3 regions of the Lysinibacillus sp. Y5S-8 genome follow, and region 1 is predicted to be linked to each of the others. Evidence: riboswitches for the same ligand, from Rfam matches in the RefSeq annotation. Region 1 holds a riboswitch; each other region holds the start of a gene.

Region 1 (5,335 bases):
CAAATTTTAGCTGAAGAAGGCGATACTGTACTAGTTGGTCAAGTTATCGCAGTAGTAGAAGCAGGCGAAGGCGCAGCACCTGCACCAGCAGCGGCTCCAGCTGAAGCAGCTCCGGCTCCAGCAGCGCCACAAGCAGCATCTGCACCAGTAGCATCTGCTCCAGTTGTAGAAGAAACGTCTGGTGAGCGAGTAATCGCATCTCCAGCAGCACGTCGTCTTGCTCGTGAAAAAGGTATCAACCTTGCAGCAGTATCTCCAGTAGATCCACAAGGACGTGTACGTGTACAAGATGTAGCAGCTCATGGTACAGCTCCAGCTGTAGCACCAGTAGCAGCACCTACATCAGTAGCAACTTCAGGTGGCCCAGTAGTATTTACACCAGCAGCTAATTCTGACCGTGTAACAATTGAAAAAATGAGCCGTCGTCGCCAAACAATTGCCAAACGTTTATTAGAAGTGAAACAATCAACAGCAATGTTAACAACATTTAACGAAATTGACATGACAAATATCATGGCACTTCGTAAACGTAAACAAGAAGAGTTTGTAAAAGCAAACGACATCAAACTTGGTTTCATGTCATTCTTCACAAAAGCTGTTGTTGCGGCACTAAAAAAATACCCATACGTAAACGCTCAAATCTCTGGCGATGAAATTCATTTAAATAACTTCTTTGATATCGGTATTGCTGTATCAACTGAAGAAGGTTTAGTTGTACCAGTTGTACGCGATGCAAACAGCAAAAACTTTGCAGAAATCGAAAAAGATATCGCTAACTTAGCGACAAAAGCTCGTGATAAAAAATTAGGCTTAAATGACATGGCTGGTGGATCATTCACAATCACAAATGGTGGTGTATTCGGTTCATTAATGTCAACTCCTATTATGAACGGTACGCAAGCTGGTATTTTAGGTATGCACTCAATTGTTAACCGTCCAGTTGCAGTAAATGGTGAAGTTCAAATCCGTCCAATGATGTATGTAGCACTTTCTTACGATCACCGTATCATCGATGGAAAAGATTCTGTAGGATTCTTAAAAACAGTTAAAGAATTAATCGAAAATCCTGAAGATTTACTATTAAATTCATAATGCCATTCAACCCTGCGAACAATGTTCAGCAGGGTTTTTTTATGCATGACGAAAGATTTTGACCGATTCTATGTTTGAAAGAGTACTAATGTTATATCGTTTAGAGGAGCAAAAAAGAAATAAACACAACTTTTCTCACATAGAGCACATACTCTATAATAAAAATTTGTTGTAATTTTCAGAAATATCGATGGAAGCTTAACGATTTAAAATGAATAGAGAACGAACAATATCCTAATATTGTCATTAGTCAGAAAAATGTTAAAACTGTCTTGACGAGTGTACTAGTTTTATAGTAGTATCTAAATATCAATTAAATAAACAAACCTCACTAACGTTTACCAGTGAGGTAGAGGCGCGGTATTTATTAGTTCATTGTTGAGTTCAAGCAAGCGAAGACGCAATGAAGAAGGAAATATCGCCGAAGTATAAAAGGAGCTCGTACTTTTATGCTGGGTCTGCAGTGAATAAGTGCAGGACTGTCCTAGTAAATGGATTTCCAGATTTACTAGGTTGTGCTATCTCGGAAAATGGAAATTATAGTGAGGATTTGGGCAACTGTCATACAAGGTAAGACCTAAGTTCAATATACTTAGGTCTTTTTTATTACAGTTGTCTTATTTTTTTACAGAAAAGGGGAGTTTTTTATGAAAAGAAAATGGTTGTTAGTAATGATCTCTATCATGACAGCAATTGTGCTAGCTGCATGTGGCACTAGCGACAAAAAGGATGGCGGTTCAGGTGATGCTGGTGCTGACAAGGAAGCAAGTGGCGGTGAATTCCGAATCGGAATGGAGGCTGGCTATCCACCATTTAACTGGACACAGCAAGGTGATGCTAATGGTGCAGTGAAAATTGCTGATAATGCAGAGTATGCAGGCGGCTACGATGTCCAAATGGCAAAAAAAATTGCTGAAGGCTTAGGCAAAGAGCTAGTCATTGTCAAAATGGAATGGGATGGATTAGTACCAGCGCTACAATCTAACAAAATTGATGCCATTATCGCGGGTATGTCACCAACTGAAGAGCGTAAGAAAACGATTGATTTTACAGAAAACTACTATACTTCTGATTTCGTTATGGTTATTAAGAAAGGTAGCAAGTATGAAAATGCAAAATCGATTCAAGATTTCTCTGGTGCTAAAATTACTTCACAATTAAATACATCGAACTATAACGTTATTGATCAAATTAACGGTGTAGAAAAACAAACAGCAATGGAAAGCTTCCCCTCAATGCGTGTCGCTTTAGAGGCTGGCAAAATTGATGGCTATGTAGCAGAACGTCCAGAAGGTATTTCCGCTGCTGCTGCCAACGATAAGTTCACATATGTTGCATTTGAAGAAGGCTTTGATACGGATCTTTCCAATACTTCGATTGCTGTAGGCTTACGTAAAGACGATGCAAACCGTGAAAAAATCAACGAAATCCTAAAAGGTATTTCGGAAGACGATCGTCAAGCTATTATGGAAGAAGCGATTTCTCAACAACCAGCAGCACAATAATGACAAGGCACGGGCTAGTTGCTGGTCCGTGCATGATCATTTCATCATTATCAAAATGAGAACCTCTCTACATAATGATAATGTCCTAGCGTAACAAATCATAGAATAGTAGAAATAGCTAGGACACGAAGGAAATAAGCAAGCAACATGACATTGTTAGGAGGAACATCATGAGTCTTGAATGGATACTTTCAATTATTGAAAACAACTGGCAAATGTTTTTACGAGGTGCGTATTATACGTTACTGATTTCGATTATTAGTACAATTATTGGTGCATTCATCGGATTTTTCATTGGAATTATGCATACGATTCCAGTTCGTAAAAAAGGTTTAAAATTTTATAGCTTAAAGCTTATTAATTTTATCCTGACATGCTATGTTGAATTTTTCCGTGGTACACCAATGATTGTACAGGCTATGGTAGTCTACTACGGACTAGATATCGCATTTGGTATCGATATGCATTTTATTACAGCAGGTATTTTAGTCGTTTCCCTTAACACAGGGGCCTATATGGCAGAAATTGTTCGAGGTGGTATTGTCTCGATTGATAATGGTCAATACGAGGCAGCATCGGCAATTGGTATGAATCACTTCCAAATCATGCTGCATGTTGTTTTACCACAAGTAGCACGTAATGTCTTACCAGCGACAGGTAACCAATTAATTATGAATATTAAAGATACAGCCGTCTTAAATGTCATTGGGGTAACGGAATTATTCTTCCAAACAAAATCAATTTCAGGTAACAACTTCCGTTATTTTGAATCATTCTTTGTCGCATGTATTCTTTATTTTATCATGACATTTACCGCATCTCGCATCCTTCTCTATGTTGAAAAACGTCTAGATGGACCTGATGCCTATCAAAAAGAACAAAAAGAAGCTGTATAGGGGGACGCACAAATGGCAGTGATTAAGATTGAACATTTAAGTAAATCATTTGGACGTAACCAAGTGTTAAAAGATGTAAATTTCCAAGTAGAAAAAGGCGAAGTCGTTTGTTTAATTGGCTCTTCTGGTTCTGGTAAATCGACATTACTTCGTTGCATCAATTTATTAGAAACGCCAAGTGGTGGTCAAATTATTTATAAAGGGGAAGATATTTTAGATGATAAGCACAATATTCAAGAATATCGTACACATCTAGGAATGGTATTCCAGCAATTCAATTTATTTAACAATCACAATGTGTTAAACAATTGCACAGTGGGCCAAATCAAAGTATTGAAGCGATCAAAGAAAGAAGCAGAAGAAACGGCGCTTAAATATTTGAATATCGTTGGTATGGATCAATTTGTGAACGCCAAGCCTCGTCAGCTTTCAGGGGGGCAAAAGCAGCGTGTGGCTATCGCTCGAGCATTATCAATGAATCCAGATGTCATGCTATTTGATGAACCGACATCGGCATTAGACCCAGAAATGGTCGGTGAGGTATTAAAGGTGATGCGACAGTTAGCTACTGAGGGAAATACAATGTTAATCGTGACACATGAGATGGAGTTTGCCAAAGAGGTGGCAGATCGTGTCGTCTTTATGGATAAAGGCATCATTGTCGAGGAAGGCCCACCATCACAAGTATTAGTAAACCCTCAGCATGAACGGACAAAAGAATTTTTAAAGCGGACATTAAAATAAGCATAAAAAAAGTGAGTCCGATTTACTGGACTCACTTATTTTCTAGAATTCCATTCTGCATAAAGAACAAAGCAGATTGCAAATGCTACAGCAATAATAAAAAACCATTGCGGTACACCACCAAAACTCATCATAACACCTCAAATAGTCATTTTTTTTGGATAGAATAGCTATAGTCTTTCTTTTTTCTCCACAAAAGCCCAAAAATATTATAAAATAAGCAATAGACATTAGCTTAGGCTAGTAAAGAGAGGTAGAGAGAATATGTTACATTTAAAATGGAAAGATGCGCCAACACTACGCACGATAACTTGCAAACATACAAATGCATCAAAATACTTAGTGTCCAATGTATTAACAGTAGGGAAAGAATATGAAGTAAAAAATGAAACAGAAGAGTTCATTTTTATCATCGATAATACAGGTAATGTCGGTGGCTACTATAAAGATTATTTTGAATAACATAAAACAGGGTGGTTCAGATTATGTGCTGAGCCACCCCTTTTTTTGTTAATCGCGCTGATAGCCTCTGGCACCTGCCACATCTTGTAGCTGTTGTTTTTCTTGTTCAGTTGCTGTATGCAGGGCAAACACATCTTTAATCGCGGTTTGCAGTTCTCGCTGCGTTTCTTTAAATTTCGAAACCTGCTGTTCAAACGATGGACTAGAGAAGCGATCATGTGCCTGAGCTAATCGTTCTTCTAGCTGTGCATAGTGATGATCCATATGCATAGAAAGCATCATCGCCAGCTGATTTTTCCAAAGAGGAATCAAAGTGACAATCGAAAATTCAATTTTTTCCGCTAACGTTTGATTCGCCTGTTGAATCATGCGTATTTGAGGAGCCGTTTGCAGCGCTACTTGCTGTGATACTTGTAAATCATAAATACGTTGATCCAACCTTTCAATTTGTGCGGCAAAGTCATTGAGCTGCTGAATAGCAAGCGGTTGTTTCGTTGCTTGAACACTCGTTATTTGTGTGGGTAACTCAACCTCAATGGCTTGCTGTTTTTTCATTTGACCTGCTGCAATGGCAGTAGCCAGCTCCTCAAAAAATCCACGATTATGAGCATAAAGTGCTTCTAAGTTTTCGACATC
Region 2 (5,335 bases), 2.0 Mb from region 1:
ACAGGCTGAATTGGTCATCATTGCTACAGATCTCGCTGAATTTATTGGTGCAGCATTAGGGCTTTACTTGCTCTTCAATATCCCTATGCTTCCCGCAGCATTAATTACGGCAGTTGGTTCATTTGCTATTTTAGAACTTCAAAGAAGAGGATTTAGAGCCTTTGAAGCCGGTATTTCGGGCATGGTGTTAATTGTTGTCTTAGCATTTGCTTTCCAAACATTTTTAGCACAGCCAGAATGGGGCGAAGTAGCGATTGGCATGTTCACACCACAGTTTGAAGGTGTAGATTCACTATTATTAGCAACAGGTATTTTAGGAGCAACTGTCATGCCTCATGCTATTTACTTACATTCATCGTTAACGCAAAGTCGTATTGTTGGTCGGAATGAAAATGAAAAAAAACGTATTTTCCGTTTTGAATTTATCGATATTATCATCGCTATGATAATTGCCGGGGCGATTAATATGAGCATGCTGATCATTGCTGCAGCAGTCTTCCACACACAAGGCGTGGTTGTAGAAGATTTAGATGTTGCCTATAATGGCTTAAAAGATGCGCTCGGCCCAATGGCTGCCATTTCATTTGGTCTTGGTTTACTTATTGCCGGGCTAGCTAGCTCCTCTGTCGGGACGTTAGCAGGTGATGTAGTCATGCAAGGGTTCATTCAAAGAAAAATACCACTTTATTTACGTAGAGCGATTACTATGGTGCCGCCTCTAGTCATTATTGCATTAGGCGTGAATGCAACCTATGCGCTCGTTCTAAGTCAGGTCGTTTTATCTTTCGGTATTGCATTTGCTCTTGTCCCTCTTGTTATGTTTACAAGCAAACAAAACATCATGGGCAGTTTAGTCAATCACCGTATTACAACTTTTTTAGGTTGGTTTGTTGTTGTCATCGTTGTGACATTAAATATTTACTTACTGTGGGAAACAATATTTGGATAATAAAAAACCAGGTACTCGAGAATGGGTACCTGGTTTTTATTTGATTAGACATCGACTTTCGAATGGCTAGTTAGTAAATACTAATATTACTATATATGTGATATTATTTTTTGATATTTTTAACGACGGTTAAGACATAAAAAAGCTGTCCCATAAACCAATCATTCATTAGTTTACAGAACAGCCCTACTATTTAATCTTCCACTTTTAAATCACATTCTTGAAGTGAAAGCATTTTTGTTTTGTGCTTGATTTTGTAGCCAAACCATAACAGTAAAAATAGTGGGATTCCAACATAAGAAACTAATATCCCATACCAATCAATTTGGTCTCCCGTAAAGGCCGTGTAATTTTGCCCAATGACCACAATCATACAAACAGTAAAGGCAAATAGTGGTCCAAACGGGTACAATTTTGCTCTATAAGGTAATAGCTTTGGATCTAGGCCCTGTACTTCAAATGCACGACGGAAGCGATAATGACTAAAGGCAATACCTAGCCATGCAATAAAACCAGACATACCAGAGGCATTTAACAGCCAAATATAAACAACGCCATCACCAAAGAAAGACGCTAAAAAAGCTAAACAACCTACAGCTAATGTTGCCATCAATGCATAAATTGGTATTCCTCGACGACTTAGCTTTGTGAAGAACTTAGGCGCATGTCCATCCACTGCTAATTGCCATAGCATACGTGATGATGCATAAAGCCCTGAATTTCCAGCTGACAGCATAGCCGTTAAAATAATGGCATTCATTAACGAAGCTGCAAAGGCAATACCTAAGCGGTCAAACACTAATGTAAACGGTGATACTGCGATATCTTCTGATAATAAGCGTTCATCTGTAAATGGAATCAACATTCCGATTGCACCAATTGCTAAAATATAAAACAAAAGAATACGCCAGAATACGGATTTAACAGCCTTTGGAATATTTTTTCCTGGATCGTCTGTTTCACCTGCTGTAATCCCAAGTAACTCTGTTCCTTGGAATGAAAATCCGGCTGCTAGAAAAATGCCAAATGTAGCTAGGAAGCCACCGTGAAATGGTCCATCACTAATAAAGAAATTAGTAAAGCCTACAGGGGCCTGTCCACCTAAAATACCAAAAATCATTAATAAACTGATAATAATAAAAACAATGACTGTCACTACTTTAATCATCGCAAACCAATATTCACTTTCTCCATAGCTCTTTACAGAAAGCAAATTAAATGACAGTACAACAGCAATAAATAATACTGTCCAAAGGGCTGATGAACTATCAGGGAACCAATATTTCATAATTAAGGATACTGCTGCAATTTCTGCTGCAATAGTGATTGCCCAGTTATACCAATAGTTCCAGCCTAATGCAAAGCCTAGTGCTGGATCTACAAATTTTGTTGCATACGTACTAAATGAACCGGATGATGGCATATAGGCAGCCATTTCCCCTAAGCTTGTCATTAAAAAGTACACCATAATACCAATTAGGGCGTAGGCAAGCAATGCACCACCAGGTCCAGCTTGTGCAATGGCACCACCACTGGCTAAAAATAGTCCCGTACCAATTGTACCGCCTAAAGAAATCATTGTGATATGACGGCTTTTCAATTCTTTTTTCAGCTTTGGCGCTTTATGTCCGAGCTGATTTACTTTTATTTCACTCACGATATAGCTTCCTTCCTATTTACGAGGCAAAAAAATGCCATCACATATACACTGTGATGGCTAAGTTAATCCTCAGTTTTTCCTAAATGATAGCTCAACACGTTGTGCAAACGTGACAGTTCTGTTCCTTTCGGAGACAGCCCCAGCATGAGGTTTTCAAGTCCCCTCACACTTCGGCAATATTCCCTTTCAGCTAATTTCATCAATGCTTGTCATTTCCATTAGCATACTTATAAATATCGCGACCTCTACCTCAATACAAACATGAGGCATATAATTATTAAATTTATGATGCTTATTATATTAGCATAAGACCTTTGACATTTCAATATAACAATAAATGTTCTGTATTTTGTGAATCTTCTACTATTTTTATTGGTTTGTTAAAGTGTTATAGTAGTTCAATTAGAATGGTTACGAACAGGGGGAATTATTTTGACTACAAATGATCATTCCGCTAGTTTTCCGAGTAAAAAAATTAGCTGGAAGGGAACAACCTTACTTTTAGTCTTCGGAGTTATCTTTATAGCCTCTACATTAAGAATGCCACTAACTGTTGTTGGCCCTATTATATCATTTATCCGTGACGATCTTGGTATTTCTAATGTACTTGCAGGCTTTCTAACAACGATTCCATTGCTCGCTTTTGCTACCATCTCACCATTTGCGCCCATTGTAGCACGCAAACTAGGGCTTGAGCTAACACTATTTTTATCCACTATTTTATTAGCCTTGGGGATTGTTCTACGTTCCCTTGGTACAACGGGGTTACTTGTATTTGGTACTGTACTCATCGGCGTAGCCATATCATTTGGAAATGTGCTGATTCCAGGATTATTAAAATTAAAATTTCCATACCATGTTGGTTTATTAATGGCTTTTTTCACCATGTCAATGAACTTAACGGCTGGGCTTGGCGCAGGTATTAGCTATCCTATAGCCAATTCATCATTTGGCTGGCAAGGAGCACTGTCCATTGCACTTGTACTAGTGGTCGTAACGATTTTAATTTGGATACCTCAATTGAAATCAAATAAACCTGAGCCTGCCACTACCTCTAAAATAACAGGTACACCCTTATGGAAGTCTCCTGTTACTTGGGCTGTCACAGGTGCAATGGGGTTACAGTCTTTATTATTTTATACGACAGCTGCTTGGATTCCTGAAATCTATATCGCCCAGGGATTGGCTCCTGACAAAGCTGGCTGGATGTTTTCTATCATGCAATTTTCACAAGTACCAATGGCATTGGCTGTGCCTATCATTGCAAGTAAAATGGCTTCTCAAAGACATCTTGTAGTGATGTTTACATTCTTCTATTTAATAGGCTTTATTGGAGTTGTCATGGAGTGGACAAGTCTTGGGGTACTGTGGATGATTCTTTTAGGTTTAGCAGGAGGTTCTTCATTTGCCTTAGCGATGATGTTCTTTACACTTCGTACACGCACGGCATTTGAGGCAGCAGATTTATCAGGCTTTGCACAATCATTAGGTTATTTATTTGCCGCCATTGGCCCTATTCTTTTTGGCTACTTACATGATTTATTGGGTGGCTGGAATATTGCTGGTTGGCTCTTTGTAGTTGTGGCGACCATTCTTTTCTTTTGCTCAATGAGAGCTTCTAAAGACGAATATGTCCATTAAAATAAAGCAGATGGGATAACTGCTCATGTTCCCCATCTGCTTTACTTCTATATAGGTATAGACGTTTTATTTGTCCAATTGCTGTAGTAAGGTTAACAGTTCAGCAAGATGGTCCGCTGTTTCTTTGTTGTGAGCTATAACTGCTGCAAAAATAGGAACAGCCTCTTGTAAGAGTATATAACTAAAATAATAATAGCTTACAAAAGCTTTCTGCTCATAACCCTTTGGCGTTTCCTCCTCCCATTCCAGCTCATCATTCTCTTCGTGATCCATCCATAAATATTTGACATCTAACAGCTCCTGCATAGTTTGAACTGAATATGATGGGTCTAGATAATCCTCAGAAATTGCATGTGCCACAGCTAAATAAAGCTCTACTTCTTGTACAGAGACATCCCGCACTGACCTAAAAATATGAGACAAATAAAAACACCTTTCGTTGAAAAACGGGTATTGAATACCAAACAATCAACGTGGAGGTGTTTTTTCTATGGGTACAAGAGTAAGTTATCCAATTGAGATAAAAATGAAAGCGATTGAAATGAGGTTAGCTGGTGTGCCAGTGAAGGAAGTGCTTGAGCCATTAAATATTAAAAATCATACGCAACTAAAAGTGTGGATGAAATGGTATCGTGAAGGAGAGCATCAACGATTACAACAACCGGTTGGGAAACAGTATTCATTTGGTAAAGGTCCTGAATACGATACAGAGGAGGCACGTTTACAAGCTGAAATTCGTTTCTTAAAACAACAAATTGAAGTACTAAAAAAGTACAAAGAATTGGAGAGGAAGTGGTTGGACAAGCATTCGTAGACCTCGTAGAAGAATTAAAAGGAACCATGTCTATTCAAACTATTTGTGCACATATGGGCGTGGCGAGGGCTACCTATTACCGTTGGCGAAAACAACGTGGGATACTGTCCAATAAAGATAGTCGAGATCAAGCGATTGGTGAAGCTTGTGCAGCCCATAAATATCGTTATGGCTATCGTAAAATCGCTACTTTATTTCCAGAAATTGCAGAAAAAACGGTACAAAGAGTGATGCAAAAATATAATTGGTCTTGTCGTGTCAAAGTAAAAAA
Region 3 (5,335 bases), 1.1 Mb from region 1:
GGGTTCCTAAAATATTTGCCCACTTATCTAAAAGAAAAGTGCCAGTATATGCTATTTTAATGTGTACATTAGCGATGTATTTAGGAGTTATTTTATCTTTATATGTTGGCAGCAAGACTTTTGATTTTCTAATGGGATCACTTGGCTATACCGTGTTATTTATTTGGTTAATTATTGCGATTGCCCATTTGAAATCCCGTAAAAAACAAGCAGAACATACAAGTGCCTATGAAGTGAAATGGTTCCCATATACAACGTGGATTGCCATTATTGCGTTAAGTGCGATTTTAATTGGGATTATTTTTACAACATCTATTATCGTGACAAGCATTACGTTAGGCATTTATCTTTTTATAACATTCACCTATGTATGGAAAGGTCGTTATCAAGCCAATTAATGGTCTTTATAGTTTTTTTCGACACAGTTTTTCATAAAAAATACATTGCAGGCAGATTGTTCGCTCAAGTGAATTTATCCATGCTATACTACAATCATAGTAAGTTTAAGGAGGATTTCAAATGGCAATTGTACATGCAACAGATGCTACGTTCCAGGACGATATTAAAGAAGGGTTAGTACTTGTAGACTTTTGGGCTGCTTGGTGCGGACCTTGTAAAATGATTGGGCCAGTTCTTGAAGAAATGGACGCTGCAGGAAGTGCGGCTAAAATTGTAAAAGTTGACGTAGACAATAACCAAGGTACTGCAGCTCAGTATCAAATTATGTCAATTCCGTCTTTACTATTATTTAAAGATGGAGAATTAGTTGACAAAACTGTAGGCTTCCAACCGAAAGAAGCTTTAGAAGCATTTATCGCAAAACATGCGTAATTAATGAAGTTCACAAAAGCCGGACCATCAATAGATGTGTTCGGCTTTTTTTCGTTATATAATAAAGGTAATATCTATCATATTCAATTGAGGGGAATTTTTATGTAGGGGGGCAGGTAGGTAATGAACGATTTAATCAAGCGTAAACTAGATATTTTACCGGATCAGCCTGGCTGCTATTTGATGAAGGATCGTCAAGGGACAATCATTTATGTGGGCAAAGCGAAAATACTGAAAAACCGTGTACGTTCATATTTTACGGGAACACATGAAGGCAAAACACAAAGGCTTGTCGGTGAAATAGAAGATTTTGAGTATATCGTGACATCATCTAATATTGAAGCACTTATTTTAGAGCTGAATCTCATTAAATTACATGATCCAAAATACAATGTCATGCTAACAGATGATAAGACATATCCATATTTAAAAATTACGAATGAAAAACATCCACGTCTTATTACGACACGTAAGGTAAAAAAGGATAAGGCTAAATATTTTGGTCCTTACCCTAATGCTTATGCGGCAAGTGAAACGAAAAAGCTGTTGGATCGATTGTATCCATTGCGCAAATGTGTCCAATTGCCTTCAAAAGTTTGCTTGTATTATCATATGGGGCAATGTTTAGCACCTTGTGTAAAAGAAATTAATGGTCAAGTTTATCAAGAGATGATTGAAGATATGACGAAGTTTTTAAATGGTGGTGTCGAGGCAGTCAAAAAAGAGCTTGAAGTTAAAATGCTTGCAGCTGCTGAAAGCTTAGAATTTGAACGAGCGAAAGAGTTTCGCGATCAGATTGCACATATTGATACGGTCATGCAGAAACAAAAAATAGTATCAAGTGATACAACGAACCGCGATGTATTTGGCTATGCCGTCGAAAAAGGCTGGATGTGTGTGCAAGTTTTCTTTGTTCGCCAAGGAAAGCTGATTGAGCGTGATGTCTCGGTTTTCCCAATCTATCAAGATGCTGAGGAAGAGTTTTTAACATTTGTTGGCCGCTTTTATGAAAAACCAGAGCATATTAAGCCGAAAGAAATTTTTATTCCACAAGCAATTGATGCAGCCATCTTAACGGAGTTATTAGAGCTTAAAGTTCTCACACCAAAAAGAGGTCAAAAGAGGGAATTGGTTGAATTAGCAACTAAAAATGCTGAAATTGCTGTGGCAGCTAAATTCCAGCTAATTGAACGGCAGGAAGAACGGACAATTGGTGCTTGTGAGGCACTTGGTGAAGCAATAGGTATTTCAACGCCATTACGAATTGAGGCATTTGACAATAGTCATATGCATGGCACGGATGCTGTATCAGCTATGGTTGTCTTCATTGATGGAAAGCCTGCGAAAAAGGAATATCGTAAATACAAAACGCGTACGGCTGCAAAGCATGATGATTACGGTGCGATGCAAGAGGTTATACGTCGGCGATATTCGCGTGTCTTAAAGGAAGGCTTGCCATTGCCAGATTTAGTCTTAATTGATGGTGGCAAGGGGCAAATGGAAGTCGCCCGTGAAGTACTAGAAGATGAGCTTGGACTTGTTATACCGATTGCTGGTTTAGCAAAAGATGATAAGCATAATACATCGCAGCTATTGTTTGGTGATCCACCAGAAGTAATTGCCTTAAAGCGTACTAGTGATGGCTTTTATTTATTGCAACGAATTCAGGACGAAGTTCACCGCTTTGCTATTACCTTCTTGCGCCAACAGCATGAGAAGCATGCTATTCAATCGGTGTTAGACCATATTGAAGGTGTGGGGCCAAAACGCAAGCAGCAGTTGCTCAAACATTTTGGTTCAGTTAAGAAAATTCGAGAGGCAAGCGAGCTAGCTTTGCAGGAGGCAGGAATACCTGCTAATTTAGCGAGCCAAATTTATAGCTATTTTCAGCAAGAGTCATTGTCAAAGGAATAGACATGTGCTAAGGTTGTAAATAACATTGTTCGTCAATGTGATGAATAGCGAACTGGTGTGGCTAGCATGTTAACGCCAGCGTTAAACCAATTGAATACATTCACTTTATGGTGATGATAGAGGTGCAAGATTCAAGAGTAACACAATGGAGGATGAACAAGTCCAGAGATCGTGTGTGAAAGGGAAGCTTGCCGAAGTACAGCATTGTTGTTTCCTTTGTTGTACTGGTTTTACATTTAAGAAATGTAAGATTGTCGATTCTAAAAGTTTCGGAGAGCTATCACACATGCACAAGTTACGATCATTGTACATGTTATAGGCAGCTTTCACGTTATGTGGAGGCTGCCTTTTAGTTTTTTAGAAGCAGGTGAAATATATGGACTGGAAAGGAGAACGCAAGAAATGGCTAAAATAATGATGAAGTTTGGAGGGGCTGCACTAGCTTCTACTGAACAAATCCAAGAGGCAGCAAGGAAGGCGATTGCTGAAAAGGACAGAGGCTTCGATGTAGTCGTGGTCGTTGCAGCAATGGGACACACAACGAAAGATGTGCAAACGATGGTACATCAACTAACGGACGAAGTGCCCAAACGGGAATTAGCTGCAGTCGTGTCTACGGGCTCTCAATTATCCAGCGCTTTATTTGCCATCGCATTACAAGAAGCGGGCTATGAGGCAGTGTCCTTAACTGGATGGCAAGCAGGTATACATACAGATTGTAAGTATCGTCATGCACGTATCGACTATATCGATGACAGTCGTATTGAAGAACATCTTGTACAGGGACAAATTGTAGTGATTGCTGGAGAACAGGGTATTGATGAGGAACAAAATATTACTACACTTGGCAAAGGCGGAGCTGAAACAACAGCTATAGCACTCGCTGTAGCATTGGAAGCAGAGCGAACTGATATGTATACAAATGTTGACGGTGTTTATACAGCAGATCCACGCTATGTCAGCAAAGCTCAAAAGCTGCAGGAAATCTCCTATGATGAAATGCTGGAGTTATCTAATTTAGGATCACATGTTATTCATCCTCGTGCAGTGGAGTTAGCAAAAAAATTTCAAATGCCCGTTATTATACGCTCTAGCTTAGTAGAGTCAGTAGGTACTTTATTGAAGGAGGAAGTGGAAATGGAGAAAAATTTAGTTGTCCGTGGTGTAGCCTTTGAGTCAGATATTATCCGTTTAACAGTGGGGTATGATGCGTATGCCGATGGTGCATTGGCAGATATGTTTACAATCCTTGCAGAAAACCGCATTAATGTAGATATTATTGTACAGGCAATCATTGATGGCTTAAAACCAACTGTGTCTTTTTCCATTTTAAAAGAGGAATTTGCGGAAACATTGCGTGTTCTAGAAGATAGTAAATTGTCACTTGGCTTTAGTTTTGCTGACTTTGAAATAGGATTGGCGAAGGTTTCTATCATTGGTTCAGGTATGGCCTCTAATCCAGGTGTTGCTGCTCGCATGTTTGATCGATTACGTCGTGAAGATATTCCTATAAAAATGGTTAGTACGTCTGAAATAAAAGTGTCTGTTGTTGTACCACAGGATGATATGATTCGTGCAGCAAATGCCTTGCATGATGAATTCAATTTAGAGCAAGCACTTTATATATAATAATAGAAGAAACAGTATTTTATGTAATAGTCCGAAATTAAAGGAAGAAAAAAGAAGGATTGTCATCCCGTTGAATAGGGAGACAATCCTTTTCATTATTCAGTAGGAATGGTATTCATAATACGTTCCTTGACATCCCATTTGACTGTAAACATGACATAGTGCTGCTTTTCTCGCTTTTCATCATAGCATTCTGTAAGGTAGCCTTTAGCTAATTGAATTTGCTCTGCTATAAATCCTGCTTCCAGTCTAAAGCTTCGTTGTTTGATTTGCAATATTTCAGGGTCATTTGTCAATTGGAAAATGCGACCATCCTTTGATTCCTTCATGAGCTCTAGTGTACCCCAGCAGGCATCTGCGAAAAATGCGATAAGTTCGTCTTGACTTTTGCATGGGAACTTGCGAGCAAGCTCTTTACCTGCCCAATAAAGGACATCATTCTCATGTTTACCAAGGATAGAAGATAGAATATGATCGCGAATGAGCTCATAACCAAATGATGAAATTGTAGGAGATGGAGTGTTTAACATTGTTATCCTTCTTTCTTAGAATTTTCTTAAAATTCAACAGTAATAAAGTAATGATAGATTTTTCGAGAAAAAACAACGCATCATGTACTAGATTAGTTCTTTAATAAGCTCTATGAAAAACTCCGAGTTGCCTTGACGCTCGTAGCTCTTGAGAGTACAATAAACATGTCATAATATTGTACCATGATGAAATACACAGTCAATGAAGTATCATTTACAAAATGATGACTTCTTTTGTTGTGCTATTTTAAGTACTAAGGGGGGTAACAGTCTTGTCGAAAGATCGAGAGTTTTTATGGCGTCGCTTACATTCTCTACTTGGTATCATTCCAGTAGGTCTGTTTTTAACGATGCACCTGTTCATTAACTTTACAGCAACAGGCGGGGCAGAAAGTTACAATGATGCTACCGCAGTAATGGAAAAGATTCCA

What was found. A riboswitch is a leader RNA that binds a small molecule or an ion and turns the genes downstream of it on or off. The one in region 1 is predicted to bind lysine.
Positions count from the first base shown of each region.
Region 2: linked by a shared signal. The riboswitch ahead of V6670_RS01280 (amino acid permease) and the one ahead of V6670_RS11055 (transporter substrate-binding domain-containing protein) in region 1 are both predicted to bind lysine.
Region 3: linked by a shared signal. The riboswitch ahead of V6670_RS16450 (aspartate kinase) and the one ahead of V6670_RS11055 (transporter substrate-binding domain-containing protein) in region 1 are both predicted to bind lysine.

Region 1 covers NZ_CP145889.1:2,278,341-2,283,675, forward strand. Annotated here, with positions in the region: gene odhB (2-oxoglutarate dehydrogenase complex dihydrolipoyllysine-residue succinyltransferase) at 1-1,092, shown strand, start outside; lysine riboswitch at 1,435-1,621, shown strand; gene V6670_RS11055 (transporter substrate-binding domain-containing protein) at 1,740-2,597, shown strand; gene V6670_RS11060 (amino acid ABC transporter permease) at 2,768-3,493, shown strand; gene V6670_RS11065 (amino acid ABC transporter ATP-binding protein) at 3,506-4,237, shown strand; gene V6670_RS11070 (DUF6501 family protein) at 4,502-4,699, shown strand; gene V6670_RS11075 (toxic anion resistance protein) at 4,748-5,335, opposite strand, start outside.
Region 2 covers NZ_CP145889.1:260,889-266,223, reverse strand. Annotated here, with positions in the region: gene V6670_RS01285 (Nramp family divalent metal transporter) at 1-949, shown strand, start outside; gene V6670_RS01280 (amino acid permease) at 1,143-2,606, opposite strand; lysine riboswitch at 2,689-2,865, opposite strand; gene V6670_RS01275 (MFS transporter) at 3,042-4,250, shown strand; gene V6670_RS01270 (hypothetical protein) at 4,317-4,673, opposite strand; one part of gene V6670_RS01265 (IS3 family transposase) at 4,741-5,014, shown strand; one part of gene V6670_RS01265 (IS3 family transposase) at 5,014-5,335, shown strand, end outside.
Region 3 covers NZ_CP145889.1:3,371,773-3,377,107, reverse strand. Annotated here, with positions in the region: gene V6670_RS16465 (amino acid permease) at 1-398, shown strand, start outside; gene trxA (thioredoxin) at 520-831, shown strand; gene uvrC (excinuclease ABC subunit UvrC) at 955-2,745, shown strand; lysine riboswitch at 2,855-3,033, shown strand; gene V6670_RS16450 (aspartate kinase) at 3,148-4,374, shown strand; gene V6670_RS16445 (YslB family protein) at 4,470-4,904, opposite strand; gene V6670_RS16440 (succinate dehydrogenase cytochrome b558 subunit) at 5,177-5,335, shown strand, end outside.